3 regions of the Shewanella sp. MF08487 genome follow, and region 3 is predicted to be linked to each of the others. Evidence: predicted binding sites of a transcription regulator. Region 3 holds the regulator's gene; each other region holds the start of a gene.

Region 1 (7,777 bases), on a different contig from region 3:
GCCTTGCGGAAAAATAAAAATACGCTGACGATTATAATAATGATACAGCCAAAAGGAATATACAGATTTTCCCTTTTAAAGTAAATGTTGAAACAGATCAATACGTCATTATTTAAACTAGAATATGGAACCTAGAGTCTATTTTTTATAATTAATATTTTAGAATTAAATGTATTCCTATATGACTAAGCTGCTTGGGGCTGAACTGTTATTCTTTTTACACGATCAATCTATCTGAATATATTGAATGTTGATGGTTTTATGATTTTATATAAATATAAAGTTGGAGGGAGCACTAGGTTTTTTGTATGATATAAATCTAAGCTAGATTGATATAAAGTCTATTGTTGAATGTTATTTCGCGGTAAATATTTTTTGTGTCGTTATCGGTTTAATTTATGCGATTACTTACTGCGTTGTCGCGGTTAATTATTTGTTATTGAGCGTATGCATGGTGTTAACAGTGGTAGCGCTAAATGTTTGTGTTCATAAAGTCGGCATTAGTTGAAATGTCTATCAGTATGAAAGAGATAATTAATCCTTTTTTAGCTCAAGTTTTAATAACAGTGCCAGCTCTTCAAATTGCTTAATTCTCAAATACTTCTTTCTGTAGTGTTTGTAGTGTTAGAGTTGAACTATTTTTAGTATGGCTTGTTTTAATACTCGTTGAGACAGTTGTAGTGTTATTTATCTGCTTTGGCTGACAAAAACTAACGACGGCAGCACCTTCTGCTGATAAATCTAGTTCTAAATCCGTGGCAGGTATACAGCAACAAGGTAAACATTCATCGTGTTTGAGTTCGGCCAAGGGGTCGCTTAAATAGCTGACTTTGCCGCTGATGATACGGGTTTTACAGGCACCACAAAAACCGTTGCGACACTCTGAGAATACTTTGACCTTTTTGGCTTCGAGCGCTTGCAGTAAAGTGCCGTATTGCTCGCTAAAGAGCAATACGGGCTGACCTTGCAGGCGCACAATGGGCGCCTTGGTAAACTGTTTTTTTTGTGATGTTTTTGAGATCATTTTTAACTACAGATCGAAATCAAGAAACTCATCGCCATCAACCGCGGAGTCGATTTGGCCTACAAGGTATGAAGACACTTCCACTTCCTGTGGTGCTACTTGCACAGCATCACTTTCTAACCAGCTTTTCATCCAAGGTAGTGGATTGGTTATTTCAGGATACGGTTGTGGTAGGTTAACCGACTTCATGCGTTGGTTAGTAATAAACTCCACATATTGGCAAAGGATTTGCTCGTTTAAGCCTATCATAGAGCCATCTTTAAACAGGTATTTCGCCCATTCTTTTTCTTGCTCAGCTGCCTTGAAAAATAAATCAAAGGCTTCTTGTTGGCACTGGGCAGCAATTTCACCCATTTCAGGATCGTCTTTACCACCTTGCATGATGCTCAAAATATGCTGAGTGCTGTTTAAGTGTAAGGCTTCATCACGGGCGATTAAACGAATGATTTTTGCGTTACCTTCCATTAGCTTACGTTCAGCAAAAGCAAACGAGCAGGCAAAGCTAACATAGAAGCGAATCGCTTCTAAGGCATTGACTGACATCATGCACAAGTACAAGGCTTTTTTCAGAGTACGAGTATTAACAATGATTTCTTTACCATCGATGACGTGGGTACCTTCGCCGAGTAAATGGAACGCTTGGGTTAGTTGTATTAAGTGATCGTAATAAGCGGCTATATCAGTTGCACGGCTTAAGATCTCTTTGTTTACCACGATATCATCAAAAATCACCGAAGGATCATTAACAATATTACGAATAATGTGCGTGTATGAACGCGAATGAATCGTCTCAGAAAAAGACCACGTCTCTATCCACGTTTCTAATTCAGGTAGCGATACTAAAGGTAAAAAGGCCACATTTGGCGAGCGACCTTGAATCGAGTCAAGCAGGGTTTGATATTTCAGGTTTGAAATAAAAATATGCTTTTCATGATCAGGTAATGCACCGTAGTCGATTTTGTCACGACTAACGTCTACTTCTTCTGGGCGCCAAAAAAAGGATAGTTGCTTTTCTATCAGTTTTTCGAACACTTCATATTTTTGTTGATCGTAGCGAGCCACATTGACCGATTGACCAAAAAACATCGGTTCACGGGTGGCATCGTTAGGTGTTTGACAAAAGGTAGAGTAGGCCATGTTGCTATTTTCCAATGGGTAGGGATCTCACCTTAAGTGGATCCCTACACTTCTTATGTGTAAGAGTACCGTTAATGTAAAAAGTTATATTTTACATGCGCCGCCGGCACAGCCGTCGTCTTCTTTCTCAAGGCTGGTAATGTCATCGTGAGAATCTGACGCACCATCGCGAGTGTTATGATAATAAAGCGTTTTAACACCCAATTTGTAAGCATTGAGCAAATCTTTGAGTAGTGTTTGCATCGGTACTTTACGGCCTTCAAAACGTGAAGGGTCATAGTTAGTGTTGGCCGAAATCGCTTGGTCAACAAACTTCTGCATAATACCCACTAGCTGTAAGTAGCCGTCGTTACTTGGCATTTTCCACAGTAATTCATAGCTATCTTTTAGAGTGTCAAAGTCAGGCACCACTTGTTTCAGCTGGCCATCTTTACTCGATTTTACACTGATAAGACCGCGTGGTGGCTCAATACCATTAGTCGCATTAGATATTTGCGATGAGGTTTCTGATGGCATTAATGCCGACAGTGTTGAGTTACGCAGGCCATATTGTTTAATATCGCTACGCAGTGATTCCCAGTCTAAGTGCAATGGTTCAGCACAAATTTTATCTAGGTCACGTTTGTAGGTATCGATAGGTAAAATGCCTTGAGAATAAGTGGTCTCGTGGAATAACGGGCATGCACCTTGTTCTTTGGCTAAGTTCATTGAGGCTTTCAGTAAATAGAACTGAATCGCTTCAAAGGTTCTGTGGGTCAGCGCATTGGCGCTACCATCAGAATACTTCATGCCATTTTTCGCTAAGTAGTTTGCAAAGTTAATCACGCCTATGCCTAAAGTACGGCGATTCATCGAAGCGCGTTGTGCCGCCTTGATGGGGTAATCTTGGTAATCTAATAAGTTATCTAGCGCTCGCACGGCCAGATCGGCTAATGGCTCAATATCAGATAATTCTTTGATAGAACCTAAATTTAGCGCCGACAAGGTACAAAGTGCGATTTCACCCTCAGGATCATCAATATTGTTCAATGGTTTTGTCGGCAGGGCGATTTCAAGACACAGATTAGATTGTCTGATCGGCGCAACTTTTGAATCGAACGGGCTATGAGTGTTGCAGTGATCCACGTTCTGAATGTAGATACGGCCAGTAGAAGCACGCTCTTGCATCATCAGTGAAAATAGCTCAACGGCCTTTATGGTTTTTTTGCGAATATTGCTGTCTTGCTCATACTGCAGATATAAACGCTCAAACTCGTTTTGATCTTCAAAGAAAGCATCGTACAGGCCTGGTACGTCCGATGGACTGAATAGGCTGATATTTTCGCCTTTGATCAAACGTTGGTACATCAGTTTATTCAGCTGCACACCGTAGTCTAAATGACGGATACGGTTGTCTTCTACGCCGCGGTTATTTTTCAATACCAGCAGTGATTCGACTTCTAAGTGCCAAATTGGGTAGAACAGCGTCGCAGCACCACCACGCACGCCGCCTTGAGAACAAGACTTCACCGCGGTTTGGAAATACTTATAGAAAGGTAAGCAACCCGTATGGAAAGCTTCACCACCACGGATTGGACTACCTAATGCGCGAATACGACCGGCGTTAATCCCGATCCCCGCACGTTGGCTGACGTATTTCACGATAGATGAGGCCGTCGCGTTGATTGAATCTAAGCTGTCACCACATTCGATCAGTACGCAAGAACTAAACTGACGCGTTGGTGTACGTACACCCGCCATGATAGGGGTTGGTAGTGAAATTTTAAACGTCGACACCGCATCATAAAAATCTTTAACGTATTTAAGGCGCGTTTCTTTTGGATAACGGGCAAATAAACACGCCGCCACTAAAATGTATAGAAATTGGGCGCTTTCGTAGATGTCGTGTGTCACACGGTTTTGAACTAAATACTTACCTTCAAGCTGTTTTACTGCAGCATAAGAGAAGTCCATATCGCGCCAATGGTTGATATAGGTATCCATCACATCCAGCTCTTCGCGGGTGTAATCTTGTAAAATATGTTTATCGTATTTACCCAGCTCAATCAGCTTAGTCACGTGAGCATACAATGCTGGAGGCTCGAACTGACCGAAGGCCTTCTTACGTAAATGAAATACCGCTAAACGAGCGGCAAGGAACTGATAGTCAGGTGCTTCTGGTGAAATTAAATCCGCCGCTGCTTTGATGATCGTTTCGTGGATGGCTTCAGTCGGGATGCCGTCAAAAAACTGTAGGTGTGAGCGAAGTTCAACTTCAGAAACAGAAACGTTTTTTAATCCCTTGGCTGCCCAAGTAATTACGCGGTGAATTTTATCGAGATCGATGTTTTCACGATCGCCACAGCGTTTTGTGACTGTCATAGTGCTTTTCATTTGAAGATTGGCCTTGGTTCTTATATCTATTTAGGTGAGCAGATCCACCGAACGTATCCTTGTAAAACAATCAATAATCGTCCCTTAAACATCGCTGACTGAGTAAAAATGAGTCAATTAAGCGGCGAGCTTCTAGTGTGTCTGATTGCTACCTATACACAAGATATGGTGTTTTAAATTATATGGGATACAAGATAGTGAGGTTTGCCCCTATTTGCAAGTCTGAATTCAGAGGGTATCTTGTGGATATCTTGGGGGTAAGTCGATGCGTTAGTAGTGACTAACCTTGTAGGTCAATTTCAGGGTAGCATACACAGTTGGTGAATATCTTTTAAGCGATCTCTTGTTGAGATCGCGATCGCTACAATAAGCAGCGATCGCGTTTTTTTGGCTTAGCATTTTTTGAGCGACGTTACTGTTCCTTTTTAGTTCACCGCAAATGGCACCATCTATAATAGATGGTAAGCACCGTTTTTAGGCTAAATTAGCGCAATGACTCAGTATAATGTTAATGCTTGCGTTAACAGGCTAGCCGCTCGATTAATGTTTGATGTAGCTGTTCAGGGCTTACAAAGTAGGCGTGAGCTGGCCACTGTAACGGCTTATCGTTCTCCCCTAAATAACCCCATAGTGCCACGCCGCCTAACATGCCTGCAGCTTTGGCTGCCAGCAAATCGCGCTCAGCATCCCCAAGGTACAAAATCTGCGATGGGGCGCAACCAAGTTGCTGCGCGCCTAAAAGCATCGGCGCCGTGTGGGGTTTAGAATGTTTTGTCGAATCGCCGCTGATAATAACGGGCATACGCAAGTGCAAATTTAGCTTTCGTAATAAAGGCCGGGTAAAGCGCGCTGGTTTGTTGGTGATCACCCCAAATGGCACATGCGTTAATTCGAGCCAATCGAGTAATGCCATTATGCCTGTAAATAGTTCACAGTGATCGCCATTAATGCGCTGATAGTGGGCGAGCAGCCCTTGCTGAACCTGAATACGAAGATCATCCGCTGCATTGGGTATTGCCGCATCGACTAAGGCAAAACTACCATGGGAAGCGGCGTAGCGCATGGCTTCTAACGGCTGCGGTGCAATGCCAACATCTTGAAGACTTAAATTGAGCGCTTGCACCAGATCTGGCGCTGTATCGGCTAAGGTGCCGTCGAGATCGAACAGTACGCCTTTGATCTGCGTCAGACTCATATTAATCAACCTTACGCGTCGCTATCATGTAATTCACATCAACCTTTGGCGTGTACTTAAAAATACTCGTCAGAGGGTTGTAGCTGACTCCTAATGCGTCGATACAAATAAGGTCGGTGTTATCCACCAGTTGAATCAACTCTGAAGGCTTGATGAATTTTTTATGTTCATGGGTGCCAACAGGCAGCATTTTTAGCAAATATTCGGCACCTAAAATGGTGTGCACATAGGATTTAATGTTGCGGTTAATGGTGGAGAAAAACACAAAGCCACCGGGTTTGACCATGTCACAGCAAGCTTTGATCACCGATTGTGGATCGGGTACATGCTCCAGCATTTCCATACAGGTCACAACATCGTAATAGGCTTGATGATCTTGGCTGTGAGCCTCGGCAGTATTTTTCACATAATTAATGCTGACGCCCGTTTCGAGGGCATGCAGGCGGGCGACTTCTAAGGGCTCATCACCCATGTCTAAGCCATCAACCTTCGCGCCGATGCGGGCCATGCTTTCAGATAAAATGCCGCCACCACAACCGACATCGAGTACTTTCTTACCGAAAATCCCGCCAGCAGTTTGATCGATGTAATTTAAGCGCAGCGGGTTTAATAGATGCAGCGGTTTAAATTCGCCGTTGAGATCCCACCAAGTTTCGGCCATACGTGCAAACTTTGCGATTTCCTGCGGATCAACATTGGTATTTTGATGCATGCTATTTACCTGAAAGAAGCTGTATTGTGCCGCCATTATAACGACTATGTTTGATAAACAAAGTGTTCGGCTAAGCCATGTCCTTGTGGTTGACTGAATTTTCAGCAGTTTTCTGGTTTTATGTCAATTGTTGTGCTTCACATCGACTTTTCAGGTCATCTATTTGAAGATTTTTTCTGACCTTCAGTGGTTAATTCGAACGGTTGCTTACCGTTAAAATGGCTAAATTGATAGTGTTTTCATCGATTAAAGCACCAGACTCCCAATTCGATAAGGATAGGTCTGGCGACATTAAATAACTGTGTTAGAATGTCAAATCACGTTTTTGGGCTAGGCAATGATACGGATTATACGTTGTCGGCTATTTTTCAGGGGAACGAGCAGTTTATGACTGATCTGGCATCATCTATTTCGCCAATTAATATCGAAGACGAACTAAAGAATTCGTACCTTGATTACGCCATGAGCGTTATCGTGGGACGTGCATTACCAGACGTGCGCGACGGCTTAAAGCCAGTACATCGCCGCGTTTTGTTTGCCATGAGTGAATTGAAGAACGATTGGAACAAGCCTTACAAAAAATCTGCCCGTGTGGTCGGTGACGTTATAGGTAAGTATCACCCACATGGTGACTCTGCTGTTTATGACACTATCGTCCGTATGGCCCAGCCATTCTCACTGCGTTACACCTTAGTTGACGGCCAAGGTAACTTCGGTTCGGTTGACGGTGACAGTGCGGCGGCAATGCGTTATACCGAAATCCGTATGGATAAGTTAGCGCACCAATTACTGGCTGACCTTGAAAAAGAGACGGTTGATTTCGTCCCTAACTATGACGGTACAGAACTCATTCCAGCTGTATTACCTACACGCGTACCCAACCTGTTAATTAACGGTTCATCGGGTATTGCGGTAGGCATGGCGACCAATATCCCTCCACACAATCTAACGGAAGTAGTGAAAGGTTGTTTGGCACTGATTGAAGACCCCTCACTGTCGATTGAACAGCTGATGGAATACATACCTGGTCCAGATTTCCCAACAGCGGCGATTATCAATGGCCGTAAAGGCATTATTGATGCCTATAACACTGGCCGTGGCCGCGCAATTATGCGTGCATTGGCGAGTGTAGAAACCGAAGATAATGGTCGTGAACGCATTATCGTGACTGAAATCCCTTATCAAGTGAACAAAGCGCGTTTAATCGAAAAGATTGCCGAGCTGGTTAAAGATAAAAAGCTTGAAGGGATCAGCGGCCTACGCGACGAATCTGATAAAGACGGTATGAGTATCGTTATCGAAATTAAGCGCGGCGAAGTGGGCGAGGTAGTATTAA
Region 2 (7,777 bases), on a different contig from region 3:
AATGTCTGCTTTGCACTTTATTCTGCGAGTAATGCGTTGGTGCGCGCTTATCGGCCGTTGCTCGAATCATACGGGTTAACCTTCCCACAATATTTAGTGATGCAAACCCTGTGGCGTCAAAACGGTTGTAGTCAAACGCAGTTATCCGCAGCAACTAAGCTTGATATGGGCACTTTAACGCCTATCGTTAAGCGACTTGAGGTTAAAGGGCTGATCACGCGTTTAGTTTGTGTGGATGATGAACGGAAAAAACGGGTGACGCTGACTAGTCAGGGAGAAGATATTAAGCATGAAGCGTTAGCCTTAAAGCAAACGCTGCTCGATAAAGTGCAGCTGGATGCTGATGCACTCGATTTATTGCGTCGCCAATGTCTTGCTCTGATTGAGGACTTACAGTCCTAGGCATAAGTCTACCTAATATTCTGTGTTGGGATAGTTATGTGCTGGCCTGAATTAGAGCTAAGCATAGATTTATACTTGATTGGCTTAATTTTTGCTTTAAAACTACCAATTAGTCTTAGACGCCGAATTATTGACAATGAATTCTATTGCAAATAGCTTCAATCTTACTCGTAGTAGTACCAGTGTTGCCGATGCTTATGGTGCCAATAGCCAAAAAACGAATACGGCTAAAACAGATAGCACCATTGCGTCAACCAAACCTCAGCCAGATACTGCTAAAACGGACGCGACAAAAGCGGATGAAATAGCACTGTCACCTAGGGCGCAGCGAGCACAGAAAATTCAGTCAATGGCGAAGGATTTTTTTGCCGATGGTCAATTTGGAGTCGCGAAGATCCCTGCGTTAGTGTCACGTTTACAAACCGACGGGATTTTATCGGATGTACAACTCGAGCGTTTATCTAAAAGCGGTATTACGGTTCCCAGCACAACCACGCCCAGTAAGCAGTCACTGCAAGATTTTGTCGATGATGAACTTAAATCATTGACTAAGAACTCGCCGAATAATCCGCTGATTAATACCTTGATAGATGCTAAAAGTGTTTTAACTAATATGGATGATGCCCATTCGCCAGTATTGGCGCAAAAAGCCACTAAGGCACTCGGACAATTAACTGATTATTTGAATTCAGAACCAGCGTTAACCAATACACAAAAACAGCAATGGCAGGGGCTCAAATCAATGATGCAATTGGCTTCCTCTATGGGGTCGCATCAGTCTGCATCGGGTCAGTTAAGCAGTTATCTGGCACTTGCTAAACGTTAATATACCGACGTATATTTTGTTAATATCAAAGCCATTTTTTATTTATTGAAAATGGCTTTGTGCTAATTGTCATAAAATCACACCTATTTTATCTCCCATCTATTTATTTTCTACCTACCTATTTTATCCTCCATCTATCTTGCTTTATGACGAAGGTCAAGGCTCTAAGTGTGGATCATCGGCTATTACAACACTTCTGCTTTGTTCTTTTCTCCTATCTTGAAAACCATGATCTGGATCATAGAAACTTTAATGTCGATGCCGCCTAATACGCTACATATTGTGTTTGCTGAATCATTGGTTACTACATGTGGTGTTTGATTCGGTCTAAATGGAGAAGGACTCACTAATGCCAGTCGTGATTAAGCGGGATGGTTGCCGCACACTTTTTGATGAAACAAGAATAAGAGATGCGGTTATCGCCGCTGCAAACTCGGCAGGTATTGAAGATACTGATTATGCTGCAACAGTTGCTGCCAGTGTGAGGCTGCAAGTGGCGACATTAACCGAAGTGGATATCCATTATCTACAAGATGTCGTTGAAAACTTACTGATGGAAGGCCCGTACAAGTCATTGGCACGGGTATATATTGAATACCGTCATGACAGAGATATATGCCGTGATGCGACCAGTAAACTCAACCTCGAGATCCGTGGTTTAGTTGAGCAAAGTAATGCGGCATTGCTTAATGAAAATGCCAATAAAGATTCCAAAGTGATCCCGACTCAGCGGGATTTACTCGCGGGCATCGTCGCAAAACATTATGCTAAAAGTCATATTTTGCCAAAGGATGTCGTTGCGGCACACGAGGCGGGTGAGATCCATTACCACGACTTAGATTATTCGCCATTTTTTCCTATGTTTAACTGCATGTTAATTGATTTAGCTGACATGTTGACCCACGGCTTTAAAATGGGCAATGCCGAGATTGAAACGCCAAAATCGATTTCTACAGCAACGGCGGTCACCGCACAAATCATTGCCCAAGTGGCGAGCCATATTTATGGCGGCACGACCATTAACCGTATCGACGAAGTGTTAGCGCCCTTTGTTGCCAAGAGCTATGATAAGCACTATCAAACCGCATTAAATTGGAAAATCACCGACGCTAAAGCCTTTGCCACTGCGCAAACTGAAAAAGAGTGTCACGATGCGTTTCAATCTTTGGAGTATGAGGTCAATACCTTGCATACTGCCAATGGACAAACGCCATTTGTAACCTTTGGTTTTGGTTTAGGTACTTCGTGGGAATCACGCTTAATTCAGCAATCTATGCTCAAAGTACGCATGGCAGGTTTAGGCAAAAACCGTAAAACAGCAGTATTCCCTAAGCTCGTGTTTGCTATTCGTGATGGTATCAACCATAAGGCTGGCGATTGTAATTATGATGTAAAACAAATGGCGCTCAAATGCGCGACCATGCGTATGTATCCCGATATTCTTAATTATGAACAAGTTGAAAAAATCACCGGTTCATTTAAAACCCCAATGGGTTGTCGTAGCTTTTTAGGCACCTATGAAGAAAATGGCGAACTCGTGCATGAAGGGCGTAATAATCTTGGGGTGGTCAGTTTAAATCTGCCGCGGATAGCCTTAGAAGCACAGGGCAACGAAGCCGAGTTTTACCGTATTTTGGATGATCGATTAGTTTTAGCCCGTAAAGCACTGGATACTCGCATTGAGCGACTTAACGGCGTAAAAGCCCGTGTTGCACCTATTTTGTATATGGAAGGTGCCTGTGGCGTACGTTTACGAGCGGATGATGATGTGTCGCAAATTTTTAAAAATGGCCGTGCATCGATTTCATTAGGTTACATTGGCTTACATGAAACCATTAATGCACTTTATGGCACCCAAACCCATGTATTTGATAATGCACTTTTAAGGGAAAAGGCCGTTGCCATTGTTGCTTATCTAAAAGCCGCTACTGATGCTTGGAGAGTTGAGACGGGTTATGGTTTTAGTTTATATAGCACGCCAAGCGAGAATCTTTGTAGCCGCTTTTGTAAGCTGGATGCTAAACAATTTGGTGTTGTCACTGGGGTTACGGATAAAGGCTATTACACCAATAGTTTCCATCTTGATGTTGAAAAACACGTCAACCCATACGATAAAATTGATTTTGAACAGCCATACCCAGCGATAACCAGTGGTGGGTTTATATGCTATGGCGAGTATCCCAACATGCAGCATAACCTCGAAGCGTTAGAAAACGTCTGGGATTATAGTTACAGCCGTGTGCCTTATTACGGCACCAACACCCCAATTGATGAGTGCTATGACTGCGGTTTTACCGGTGAATTTAGCTGCACCAGTAAAGGCTTTACCTGTCCTAAATGCGGTAATCACGAACCTAGCCGTGTGTCGGTAACGCGCCGGGTTTGCGGTTACTTGGGCAGCCCTGATGCTCGGCCATTTAATCATGGTAAACAAGAGGAAGTTAAGCGCAGGATCAAACACTTGTAATACTTATACCTAAACAACCTGAAGATACTGACACTCGTATTCTCAGGTCGTTTTGGGATATACCTTATTCTGCCTGTTAGATTCATTCCATGGTATTAGTGATGCTATGGAGTGAGTCTTCATCTTAAGAAGGCATTGAACCATGAACTACCATCAATATTTTCCTATCGATGTGCTAAACGGCCCTGGTACGCGCGCGACTTTGTTTGTCTCTGGTTGTGAGCACCAATGCCGTGGTTGTTATAATCAAAGTACTTGGGATGTACGCTCAGGCCATTTATTTGATAGCGTGATGGTCGATAGGATTATTGCTGATCTCAGTGATAAACGAATTGTGCGCCGTGGTCTCTCTCTTTCGGGAGGCGATCCTTTGTTGCCCGCTAATCTTGATAACATTTTAGCGCTGGTCAAGCGCGTTAAAAGTGAGTGTCCCAGTAAAGATATATGGTTATGGACAGGCTATGTGCTTGACGAGTTAAGTGATAAACAACGCGCGGTATTAACCTATATTGATGCGCTGGTGGATGGAAAATTTGAGCAAAATCTTGCCGATCCGAGTTTAATGTTTCGCGGCAGCAGCAATCAGATCATTCGTTTGTTATAAAAGCGGTAACGAGGATCTGCAACTTACTGCTATAATCTGAGGCCTTGACACAGATGCTAGCATAATCAGGCTAAGATTTTACTGTGGCTAACTTAGGTAATTTAAGGTAACAGAATGAATTTAAAGCAAGAACTGCAGCAACTTAACGATAAAGTCGATAAATTTCGTCGTAAACTTGCTGCGGCTGAACAAAGAGGCGATGACGTGGTTATTGCCCAGTTCAAACGCGAAATCGCTGCCGTCACTAAACAAATTGGCAGCGTGAAAGGACAACAAACTCGCTTATTGAATAAGCAAGGTTCAGATATCAAAGATTTACCTTTCCACCGCGCTTTGACAAAAGCAGAGCAAGCGGACATGGGTAAACTGAAAAAGTCTGTAAAAGGGCTGGTAGTAATCCATCCTATGACGGCTATCGGCCGTGAGATGAGACTGACAGAAGTCACTGGATACGCACCCGAAAAATTTTAATGTGGGATCGGATGTCACCAGCACGAGATCGAGTGTCGGTCTCGTGCTGGTGATCTTTGTACTTTATGCACTGCTTCGTTTTAATCCATTCCTTCGTGCTGACCATCTAAAGTGACACTCATGTTTGGTTTAGTTGATTAAAACACTAAAGTATTTCTGATTGTTCAAAAACACTTTAGAATACTGCGCTTAGTTGGCTAAGTGCCTAATCCTCATTTGTTTCTAGGGATTTTATTCGTCTCATGGAATGAGAGTTGTCGTTAAAGGTTAAGTATGTCGATCAAATTTGTCGCAACGTCAAAGTTACCCACTCCTTGGGGCGTATTTGCCATGCATGGTTTTGAAGATACAGAATCAGGTAAAGAGCATGTTGCGCTTACATTCGGCACGTTCAGTGCGGATGAGCCTGTGTTGGGTCGTATTCATTCTGAGTGTCTAACGGGCGATGCGTTATTTAGCTTGCGTTGTGACTGTGGTTTTCAGTTACAAGCGGCGATGCAAAATATTGCGGAAACGGGCAGTGGCTTTATCCTCTATTTACGTCAAGAAGGCCGTGGCATTGGTTTATTAAATAAAATCCGCGCTTACGAGTTGCAAGACAAAGGTGCCAACACAGTAGAAGCCAACGAACAACTGGGTTTTGAAGCCGATATGCGTAAATACGATATGATTAAACCTATGCTAGAACAGATAGGCGTTGAGCATGTACGTTTGATGACTAACAACCCGCGTAAAGTAAAAGCGATGCAGGAATTTGGCATCGAAGTAGTTGAGCGCGTGCCACTGCAAGTAGGTAAAAATCGTTACAACGAAGCTTACTTAAAAACTAAATCCACAGAGCTTGGACATTTGATGTCTGAATATCATTTTATGGATGAAAATAAGTAGTTTTGTATTTATGATGGTTCGACTGATTGAGTCAGTTACGGGGAAGGTTTAAGCTAATTGAGCCATTTTTTCAGTCGATTGTTAATATTGTTTGTAATGGGCTGGGCGATACAGAGTGTTGTACCTATCGCCTACGCTAATTCATTTTCTGCTGTAAAAGTTATTCTATCTTTGCCCCAAGCCAATGAGCCCACCGTTGATGCTAATGGCAGTAATCCAATAGAGGAAGGAGATAATCCTAATTCTGTTTATGCATTTGGTAGCTATTTAGGCACAGGTGTTTATCGCGCCGCAAACCAAAATGCGACTGTCGTAAGTATTCCGCTAAGTTTCGATTTAAAAAAGGACAGTGGTAGCCAGACTTGGTTGCGCTTACCTATCTCCTTTGGCTTTTTCGATTATTTAGCCCAAGATATTACCGAAGGTGAGTTACCTTCATCAATCGGCACTATGACAGTGACCCCAGGTGTTGAGCACCATTGGCAGGCAAGCGAAAATACTCGAATGGAAGCGTATCTGGATATCGGTTTTGGTACTAATTTTGATAAAGGCGATAACGTTGCTATTATCGCCTCTGGGATCAGTAGCTTGTATGACTTTAGCCTCGCGGGACAAGATGCTGTATGGGTGTCCAGATTACACTTTGCTGGTTACAGTGAGCACTATGGCAAGTTTGCCGACCAATTTGCAGTATTACAAACAGGTGTTGATTTGGGATTAGCACCGCGCTGGCAGTGGTGGAGTTTTCAGGTTCAACCCAGAATATTTGCAGTGGGTTATTGGTATTTTAATGAGCTAAGGTTTATCAGTCAAACCGAGCAAGATACTACCGTTTCAGGCAGTTATGAGGCAGGTTTTTCTCTCGCATTTTCTAAGCCACTTGGGGGCGAGTTACTCAGCGTTGATCGTATTGGATTAAGCTATCGCCGTGGTGATGGTTTGAATATTTGGCGCGTGATGTTCAGCTTTCCTATCTAGGTTGATTGAACTGATTTAGTTGAATGTGCAAAGTCGTATGAAAACATCCGCTACAAGGCCGCTTAGGTTAAGCGTTTTCCTTTGCATCGCGTATCTTTTTATCCAGTAAAGTCGCTATTTGACCACTTAATTGCATTATTTGTTCTTGGATTTGTTTACGTTGCAGATCTGCAGCGTCTGAGTTATCTCCCTTTAGTTTAGCCAGCATTTCCTGTAGAGCTTTGATCTGCTCTTTTATTTTTTGAATCTGCGCATCTATTATCGATTTGGGTTCTTCAGCGGTGATGTTATCTAGTTGCTCTTTTTGGGCTGACGCTTTATCCCTTAAGGTCGAGCCGACATCTATGGATAATGCCGCGCGGCCAGCATTAGAAATGGAGACGGTATCTTGAGCATCCTGAGAGTCTGTTGTTAGCGCAGCATTTGCTGCTGTTTTGGTTGGGGTGGTAGCAATATATGCGTTTGATACTGGCGTAAAAGCTGAACCTGTTGCGGTGCTATTTATCCCATTGATATTCATGCAATGCTCCATTAGAGGCAAACTAGGTTAATACTTAAGTTGTTCCTGCCGATTAATTCAATATCGGCCATTTATTTTAAAACTAAAGCTAAAGCGCCTTGTTTTACCAGAAATAGCATTGGGACATAGTGATAATACAGCCCATCTCAGGGCTGTTTAAGCGTTATCAAGCCTAGAATATTAACTACCCCAAATATGCTTATTTACTTTGCCATCTGGGCTCGGCTTATCGCTTTTAACTGGCTGTTTGGCCGCCGTTTGAGTGACTTTATTGTTGGCTACTTTTGGCTTAGGTTTAGCCGTAGGCTTTTTAGCCGCTTGCTTAGTTTCTGCTTGTGTCGGTGGCAAGGGTAACTTATTGGCTCTCAAATAGAGGTATTCGACCTTATCACGCGCCCAGTCGTTTTTGCGCAAAAACTGTAAGCTGGACTTAATGCTGGGATCGTGAGTAAAGCAGCGGATATTAATTCTTTCGCCTAAGTTTTCCCAGCCGTATCGCTCGACTAAGTAAGTGATAATAGTTTCTAGTTTGATGCCATGCAGCGGGTCATTCGATTGATTCATATTATGCATTATGGTGCAGTGTGCTATGGCGGGAGTATAGCATTTTTGTATTGTTGA
Region 3 (7,777 bases):
CGCGCCATACGGGCCTTGCCCTTTGACTGGCGGCCTTTCGCACCTTGACGTACCCATTCCAATTCCTTGGCAATGGTCTTTTGGCGAGCGCTTTCGGTGGCAGATTCTTGCTTCAGACGGGCATCTTTCTGCTCAAGCCATGAAGAATAGTTACCTTCCCACGGAATACCTTCACCGCGGTCGAGTTCTAAAATCCAGCCAGCGGCATTGTCGAGGAAGTATCTGTCGTGGGTAATCGCGACCACAGTACCAGCATATTCCTGCAGGAAGTGCTCAAGCCACGCCACAGATTCAGCATCCAAGTGGTTGGTGGGTTCGTCCAGTAACAGCATTTCTGGTTTTTCAAGCAGCAAGCGACAAATCGCCACGCGGCGACGTTCACCACCGGATAATACTTCGATTTTCTCATCCCAATCTGGCAGACGCAGGGCGTTGGCGGCGCGCTCAAGGACGTACTCTAAGTTATGGGCATCTTGGGCTTGGATAATGGCTTCGAGTTCGCCTTGCTCTTTTGCAAGGGCGTCGAAATCGGCATCCGGCTCGGCGTAGGCGGCATAAACGGCATCGAGGCGAGTCAGGGCATTTTTTGCCTCTGCTACCGCTTCTTCAATCGCTTCACGCACGGTTTGATTCGGATCGAGTTTAGGTTCCTGCGGCAGGTAACCGATTTTCAATCCCGGCATTGGGCGCGCTTCACCTTCAATTTCGGTGTCAATACCCGCCATAATGCGCAGTAGTGTCGACTTACCTGAACCGTTGAGGCCGAGTACGCCAATTTTGGCGCCGGGGAAAAAGCTTAAAGAAATATCTTTAAGGATCTGCTTCTTAGGCGGAACAATTTTACCCACCCGCAGCATGCTGTAAACAAACTGAGCCATTTTTCTCTATCTTAAGTGACTAATGATGCGGCTAATTCTACTCGATTGCGCGCCGAACTCAACTCGACAATGAGCCAAGTTCAAGCACTCTCTGCAGGAATTTCATGTTTCAAATACTGGGATTGTGACCGCGTTCCGAGTAGAATACCGCGCAACCCTACCTATAAGAATTGGCAGCTGGAGTAAGCAATGCTGAAAAAAGATATGAATATCGCAGATTATGATCCGGAACTGTTTAAGGCAATTCAGAATGAAACTCTGCGTCAAGAAGAGCATATTGAGCTGATTGCTTCTGAAAACTACACCAGTCCACGCGTGATGGAAGCGCAAGGTTCACAGTTAACCAATAAGTACGCTGAAGGCTATCCAGGCAAGCGTTACTACGGTGGTTGTGAGTATGTGGACGTAGTTGAAACCTTAGCGATTGAACGTGCGAAAGAACTGTTTGGCGCAACTTACGCTAACGTACAACCTCATTCAGGTTCACAGGCAAACAGCGCGGTTTACATGGCATTGTTAAAACCTGGCGATACCGTACTGGGCATGAACTTAGCCCACGGTGGTCACTTGACCCACGGTTCACCGGTTAACTTCTCTGGCAAACTGTACAACATCATTCCTTACGGTATCGACGAGTCAGGTAAAATTGACTACGACGAAATGGAACGTCTGGCCGTAGAACATAAGCCTAAGATGATGATCGGCGGTTTCTCTGCCTATTCTGGTATCGTTGACTGGGCAAAAATGCGTGAAATTGCAGATAAAATAGGTGCTTACCTATTTGTCGACATGGCGCACGTTGCCGGTCTTATCGCTGCGGGCGTTTATCCAAATCCAGTACCACACGCACACGTTGTGACTTCAACGACTCACAAAACCTTAGCCGGTCCTCGTGGTGGTGTGATCCTGTCTGCTGCTGACGATGAAGACTTGTACAAGAAGTTGAATTCAGCGGTATTCCCAGGTGGTCAAGGTGGCCCATTAATGCACGTTATCGCCGGTAAAGCGGTTGCGTTCAAAGAAGCCCTAGAGCCAGAATTTAAAGTGTACCAACAGCAAGTGGTTAATAACGCTAAAGCGATGGTTGAAGTGTTCCTTGAGCGCGGTTACAAAATCGTCTCTGGCGGAACCAGTAACCACTTAATGTTAGTTGATCTGATTGGTCGTGACTTAACCGGTAAAGAAGCCGATGCCGCCTTAGGTAGCGCTAACATTACCGTGAACAAAAACTCAGTACCAAACGATCCACGTTCACCCTTTGTGACCTCAGGTGTGCGTATCGGTACGCCAGCGATTACGCGTCGCGGCTTTAAAGAAGCAGAATCAAAAGAACTGACAGGTTGGATTTGTGACATCCTCGATGATGCCCATAACCCTGCCGTGATTGAGCGTGTGAAAGGCCAAGTGTTGGCACTGTGCGCACGTTTCCCTGTTTACGGCTAATTTGCCCGTCATCTACGCTTAATTAGATGACAGGCTGAGATCGACTACTGAGACTTATATTTAGCATCAGGTACTTAACATTAGGTACTTAGCGCTAGGTACTTACATCAGGTAGTTAACCTCAGCCCATAAATAGGATAAAATCCCATGGCCGCATCTAGCGGCCATTTTTATTGGTAAAATCTTAGGCCTAAATCAATTGAGTTTGGCTGATACTTAGCAAACAAGGCTATTTACGGCTTTATCTTTATCTACAGGCAGGAGGTTCAATGTATTGTCCATTTTGCAGCGCGACAGATACTAAAGTTATCGATTCCCGTTTAGTGGCAGAAGGCCATCAAGTGCGCCGTCGCCGAGAATGCACCGAATGCCATGAGAGATTTACCACTTTTGAAGGCGCTGAGTTAGTGATGCCGCGGGTGATTAAGCGCGATGGTTCACGCCAACCCTTCGATGAAGAAAAACTCCAAGGTGGCATGCTGCGTGCCGTTGAAAAACGCCCCGTGTCTATGGATGAAATTGAACAAGCGCTCAGTAAAATCAAATCGACCCTGCGCGCGACAGGTGAGCGAGAAGTGCCGTCAGAAATGGTTGGTAACTTGATGATGGAGCAATTAATGACGCTCGATAAAGTAGCATATATACGCTTTGCTTCTGTGTATCGCGCCTTTGAAGATGTATCCGAATTTGGCGAAGCGATAGCCAAACTGCAAAAGTAGTTATTCAGCTTTGCAGCCTTTAGGTTAGGCGTTTGGTCACATAGATTTGAAAGATGGCTTTTATTAAATAGCTTTAACAGACTGATTTTATTAGCAAGGTGAAAGACGAAACCTTTAACAATAGGGTTAAACATGAGCTTGAACATAAGTTGGTCGGTGCTGGATATTCAAATGATGAGCCGCGCGATTCAATTGGCGCGCAAAGGCTTTTACACCACGAGACCTAATCCCAGTGTGGGCTGCGTTATTGTTAAAGATAACCACATTGTCGGCGAAGGTTATCATCAAAAAGCGGGAGAGCCCCACGCTGAAGTCCATGCGCTGCGTATGGCGGGTGAAGAAGCACGCGGCGCAACGGCTTATGTGACTTTAGAGCCCTGTAGCCATTATGGCCGCACGCCGCCCTGCGCCTTAGCGCTGATCAATATTGGCGTTAAGCGTGTGGTGGTAGCGGTGGAAGATGCTAATCCACAAGTCGGTGGGCGCGGTATTCAAATGCTACGCGACGCTGGCATCGAGGTTGATGTCGGCTTACATCGCCATGAAGCTTATGCTTTAAATGCGGGCTTTATGAAACGTATGGAATTAGGACTGCCAAGAGTTACAGTCAAATTAGCGGCAAGTCTTGATGGTAAAACAGCACTGTCTAACGGTGTATCTAAATGGATCACTGGCCCTGAATCACGCCGCGACGTGCAGCGCTTACGCTTACGTGCTTGCGCGCTGGTAACGGGGATTGAAACCATACTGGCGGACGACCCTTCGCTCAATGTGCGTTATCAAGAGCTGGGCAGTTTAAAAGACAGGGTAACTGAGGCGCAATTACTACAGCCATTAAGAGTGATACTCGACAGTCGTGCCCGTTTGCCGTCAACAGCCGCTTTTTTGTCTATCGCATCGCCAATATTGTTGGTGTCGACCGTGGCATATCCCGCAGCGTTTCAAACACAATTGCCCTCCCATGTGAGTTGCCTTGTGTTACCGGCAATGGCAGGTCGCGTGTCATTACCTGATCTATTACGCTATTTAGGCCAAAGTTGTAATCAAGTGCTGGTGGAAGCGGGTGCAACCTTAGCGGGCGCGTTTTTAGCGCAGGGGCTGGCCGATGAGTTAGTGCTATACCAAGCGATGAAAATCCTCGGTGGGCAAGGGCGTAATTTATTACAATTGCCCGATTATCAAACCATGGCGCAAATTCCGGTATTAACCGTGGTCGATGAGCGTAAATTAGGGCCAGATACCCGTTTGACCTTGAGCCTTATGCCAGATCCCTCTTTATCTAACTAAGTGAGTTAACCATGTTTACTGGGATTATTGAAGCCGTTGGCACCCTGCGCAAACTGGAGCGTAAAGGCGATGATATTCGTCTTACCGTGGCGAGCGGCAAATTGGATTTAAACGATGTACGCTTAGGCGACAGTATTGCTACTAATGGCGTGTGCCTAACAGTGGTGCAGCAATTAGCTGACGGTTATGTGGCTGATGTCTCAGCCGAAACTGTAAGCCTAACGGGTTTTGCGAACTATAAAGTAGGCTCTAAGGTTAATCTAGAAAAAGCCGTCACCCCTACTACGCGTTTAGGGGGACACATGGTCAGTGGCCATGTGGACGGTATTGCTACGGTTGAGCAGCGTCTTGTTCGCGGTCAAGCCATTGAGTTTTGGTTAGCGGCACCCGCAGAGTTAGGGCGCTATATTGCCCATAAAGGTTCGATCACCATTGATGGCGTGAGCCTAACGGTGAATGAAGTTGACGGCAGTCGTTTTCGCTTAACCATAGTGCCGCATACCGCAGGAGAAACCACCTTAATTAGCCTGCAAGCGGGTGATAAGGTGAATATCGAAGTAGATTTAATTGCCCGTTATCTTGAGCGCTTGATGAATTACGATGGTAAAGACAACAAGAGCGGTGGCGTAACGATGGACATGTTAGCCCGTGCCGGCTTTGTGCGTTAGTGCACTGGCAATCGTACTGCTAAGGTGTAAAATTTCATAACAACAGCAAAATCATAAGGTCCTACAATGGCGCTGCACAGTATAGAAGAGATCATCGAAGATATTCGTCAAGGTAAAATGGTTATTTTGATGGATGACGAAGATAGAGAAAACGAAGGTGATTTGATCATGGCGGCCGAAATGGTAACGCCAGAAGCAATTAATTTTATGGCGAAATATGGCCGTGGATTGATTTGTCAAACGATGACTAAAGCCCGTTGTCAGCAATTGAATCTGCCTTTAATGGTGACAAACAATAACGCCCAGTTCTCGACTAACTTTACTGTGTCTATTGAAGCGGCGACAGGTGTCACTACGGGTATTTCGGCCCACGATCGCGCTGTAACAGTCAAAGCGGCTGTCGCTAAAGAGGCTAAAGCGTCTGATTTAGTGCAACCTGGGCATATCTTTCCGTTAATGGCACAAGATGGCGGCGTATTAACCCGTGCAGGCCACACTGAAGCCGGTTGTGATTTAGCCCGTCTTGCGGGACTTGAGCCATCGGGCGTTATCGTTGAGATTTTGAACGAAGACGGCACCATGGCACGTCGCCCAGATTTAGAGGTTTTCTCTGAGTTGCACGGTATTAAAATTGGTACTATCGCGGCATTAATTGAATATCGCAATACCCAAGAAACCACGGTTGTGCGTGAGGCTAAATGCAAGTTACCCACCCGTTTCGGTGAGTTCGATATGGTGACCTTTAGAGACACCATCGACAATCAACTGCATTTTGCCTTAGTCAAAGGTGAGGTGAAGAGTGATTGTTTGGTGCGCGTGCATCTGCAAAACACCTTCAACGATTTACTCCATTCAGAGCGCGATCAGCAACGCAGCTGGCCCCTCGAAAAGGCGATGGAGCGTATTTCTGCAGAAGGTGGCGTATTGGTTTTATTAGGGAATCAAGAACATCCCTGTGAAATCCTCTCTAAGGTGAAAGCCTTTGAAGCCGAAGATCAAGGCCAAGCGCCTGCTTCTGCAAAATGGCAGGGGACTTCGCGCCGTGTTGGTGTGGGTTCGCAAATCCTCGCTAGCCTTGGCGTGACTAAGATGCGCCTGCTCAGCTCGCCTAAACGTTACCATTCACTTTCGGGCTTTGGCCTTGAAGTGACCGAGTATGTGGCGGACTAAAACCCAAAGTTACACTGAAGTAAAATTAACAATTTCTGATAATTTGCATAGGGCTCTGGGCAATGGGCTGTGATATCATGTCGCCACTTTTCGCCCCGAGCTGGGTGCTTTAGCTAAATTAGGTAAGATAATGAACGTAGTTCAAGGTAATATCGAAGCGAAAAATGCCAAAGTTGCGATTGTAATTTCGCGTTTCAACAGCTTTTTAGTTGAGAGCTTGCTTGAAGGTGCACTTGACACGCTGAAACGTTTTGGCCAAGTCAGCGACGACAATATCACTGTTGTCCGTGTACCTGGTGCGGTTGAGTTGCCGCTAGCTGCGCGTCGCGTAGCTGCCAGTGGTAAATTCGACGGTATTATCGCATTAGGTGCGGTGATCCGTGGTGGTACTCCTCATTTTGATTTTGTTGCAGGCGAATGTAATAAAGGGCTAGCTCAAGTTGCTTTAGAATTTGATCTGCCTGTTGCTTTCGGTGTTTTGACCACAGATACCATAGAACAAGCGATTGAACGTTCAGGTACCAAAGCGGGTAACAAAGGCGGCGAAGCTGCTCTAAGCCTGCTTGAAATGGTCAATGTTCTGCAAGAACTTGAACAACAGTTGTTATAGTAGGAAAAATAATGAAGCCTTCTGAGCGCCGCAAGGCCCGCCGTTTAGCCGTTCAAGCCATTTATTCATGGCAACTAAGCGGGAATAATATTGCCGATGTCGAGCATGAGTTTTTAACTGAACAAAGTCTCGACGGTGTTGATGTAGCTTATTTTCGTGAGCTATTTTCAGGCGTTGCAACGAAGAAAACTCAATTGGATGATCTGATCATCCCGCATCTGGAACGCCCGATTGATGAAGTGTCTCCAGTTGAGAAAGCCATTGTTCGCTTAGCGACCTATGAGCTGACTTTCCGCAAAGATGTGCCGTATAAGGTTGCGATTAACGAAGCGATCGAATTGGCGAAATCTTTCGGTGCGGACGAGAGCCATAAGTTTGTGAACGGACTGCTCGACAAACTGGTTGCACGTAAGTAACAAAGACAAACGGTATCTTAGGATACCGTTTTTCATTGCTAACAAAGGTGGCCGATGTGAGTCGTGCCAAACTGTACAGTGAAAGAATTCCAATTAATTGAATGTTATTTTAGCAATCGCGGCCCCACTCGCCGTGATGTCAAGCTAGGCATCGGCGACGATTGCGCTTTAGTGCAACCGGCAGAAAATAAGTCGATTGCTATCTCCTGTGACACCTTAGTCGAAAATGTCCATTTCTTCCCCGATATGCCTCCAGCTGCCTTAGGTTACAAAGCCTTAGCGGTAAATTTATCTGATTTGGCAGCCATGGGCGCAGAGCCCGCATGGATGACGCTTGCTTTAACGCTGCCTGACGTCGATGAAACTTGGCTCAGTGGTTTTAGCGAGGGTTTATTTGAAGCCGCCGATTACTATGGCATTGCTTTGATTGGTGGCGATACTACTCGCGGTCCACGCGCGATTAATATTACCGTGCACGGCCAGGTTCCGCAGGGTAAGGCCCTCACGCGACATGGTGCTAAAGCGGGTGACTGGATTTATGTCACTGGCACGCTTGGCGATTCAGCTCTAGGTCTAGATATTATCC

Evidence for each region. The regulator NrdR, encoded in region 3, represses ribonucleotide reductase genes. The targets are predictions, from matches to a motif close to AAACACNANATNTNGTGTTT.
Region 1: the regulator NrdR is predicted to act here: its motif matches at 4,689-4,708, upstream of nrdA (class 1a ribonucleoside-diphosphate reductase subunit alpha).
Region 2: the regulator NrdR is predicted to act here: its motif matches at 1,497-1,516, upstream of nrdD (anaerobic ribonucleoside-triphosphate reductase).

The regions. Positions count from the first base shown of each region.
Region 1 is NZ_JBOZPB010000009.1:40,552-48,328, forward strand. Features, by position in the region: gene yfaE (class I ribonucleotide reductase maintenance protein YfaE) at 587-1,024, opposite strand; gene nrdB (class Ia ribonucleoside-diphosphate reductase subunit beta) at 1,031-2,161, opposite strand; gene nrdA (class 1a ribonucleoside-diphosphate reductase subunit alpha) at 2,246-4,534, opposite strand; gene ACRN9H_RS08525 (HAD family hydrolase) at 5,055-5,729, opposite strand; gene ubiG (bifunctional 2-polyprenyl-6-hydroxyphenol methylase/3-demethylubiquinol 3-O-methyltransferase UbiG) at 5,731-6,441, opposite strand; gene gyrA (DNA gyrase subunit A) at 6,829-7,777, shown strand, end outside.
Region 2 is NZ_JBOZPB010000013.1:89,246-97,022, forward strand. Features, by position in the region: gene ACRN9H_RS10925 (MarR family winged helix-turn-helix transcriptional regulator) at 1-402, shown strand, start outside; gene ACRN9H_RS10930 (hypothetical protein) at 539-1,228, shown strand; gene nrdD (anaerobic ribonucleoside-triphosphate reductase) at 1,578-3,695, shown strand; gene nrdG (anaerobic ribonucleoside-triphosphate reductase-activating protein) at 3,838-4,299, shown strand; gene ACRN9H_RS10945 (YibL family ribosome-associated protein) at 4,414-4,770, shown strand; gene ribA (GTP cyclohydrolase II) at 5,044-5,658, shown strand; gene ACRN9H_RS10955 (hypothetical protein) at 5,716-6,636, shown strand; gene ACRN9H_RS10960 (hypothetical protein) at 6,704-7,156, opposite strand; gene ACRN9H_RS10965 (VF530 family DNA-binding protein) at 7,337-7,729, opposite strand.
Region 3 is NZ_JBOZPB010000004.1:84,147-91,923, reverse strand. Features, by position in the region: gene ettA (energy-dependent translational throttle protein EttA) at 1-878, opposite strand, end outside; gene glyA (serine hydroxymethyltransferase) at 1,068-2,321, shown strand; gene nrdR (transcriptional regulator NrdR) at 2,591-3,040, shown strand; gene ribD (bifunctional diaminohydroxyphosphoribosylaminopyrimidine deaminase/5-amino-6-(5-phosphoribosylamino)uracil reductase RibD) at 3,173-4,327, shown strand; gene ACRN9H_RS04195 (riboflavin synthase) at 4,339-4,995, shown strand; gene ribBA (bifunctional 3,4-dihydroxy-2-butanone-4-phosphate synthase/GTP cyclohydrolase II) at 5,062-6,165, shown strand; gene ribH (6,7-dimethyl-8-ribityllumazine synthase) at 6,296-6,775, shown strand; gene nusB (transcription antitermination factor NusB) at 6,787-7,191, shown strand; gene thiL (thiamine-phosphate kinase) at 7,270-7,777, shown strand, end outside.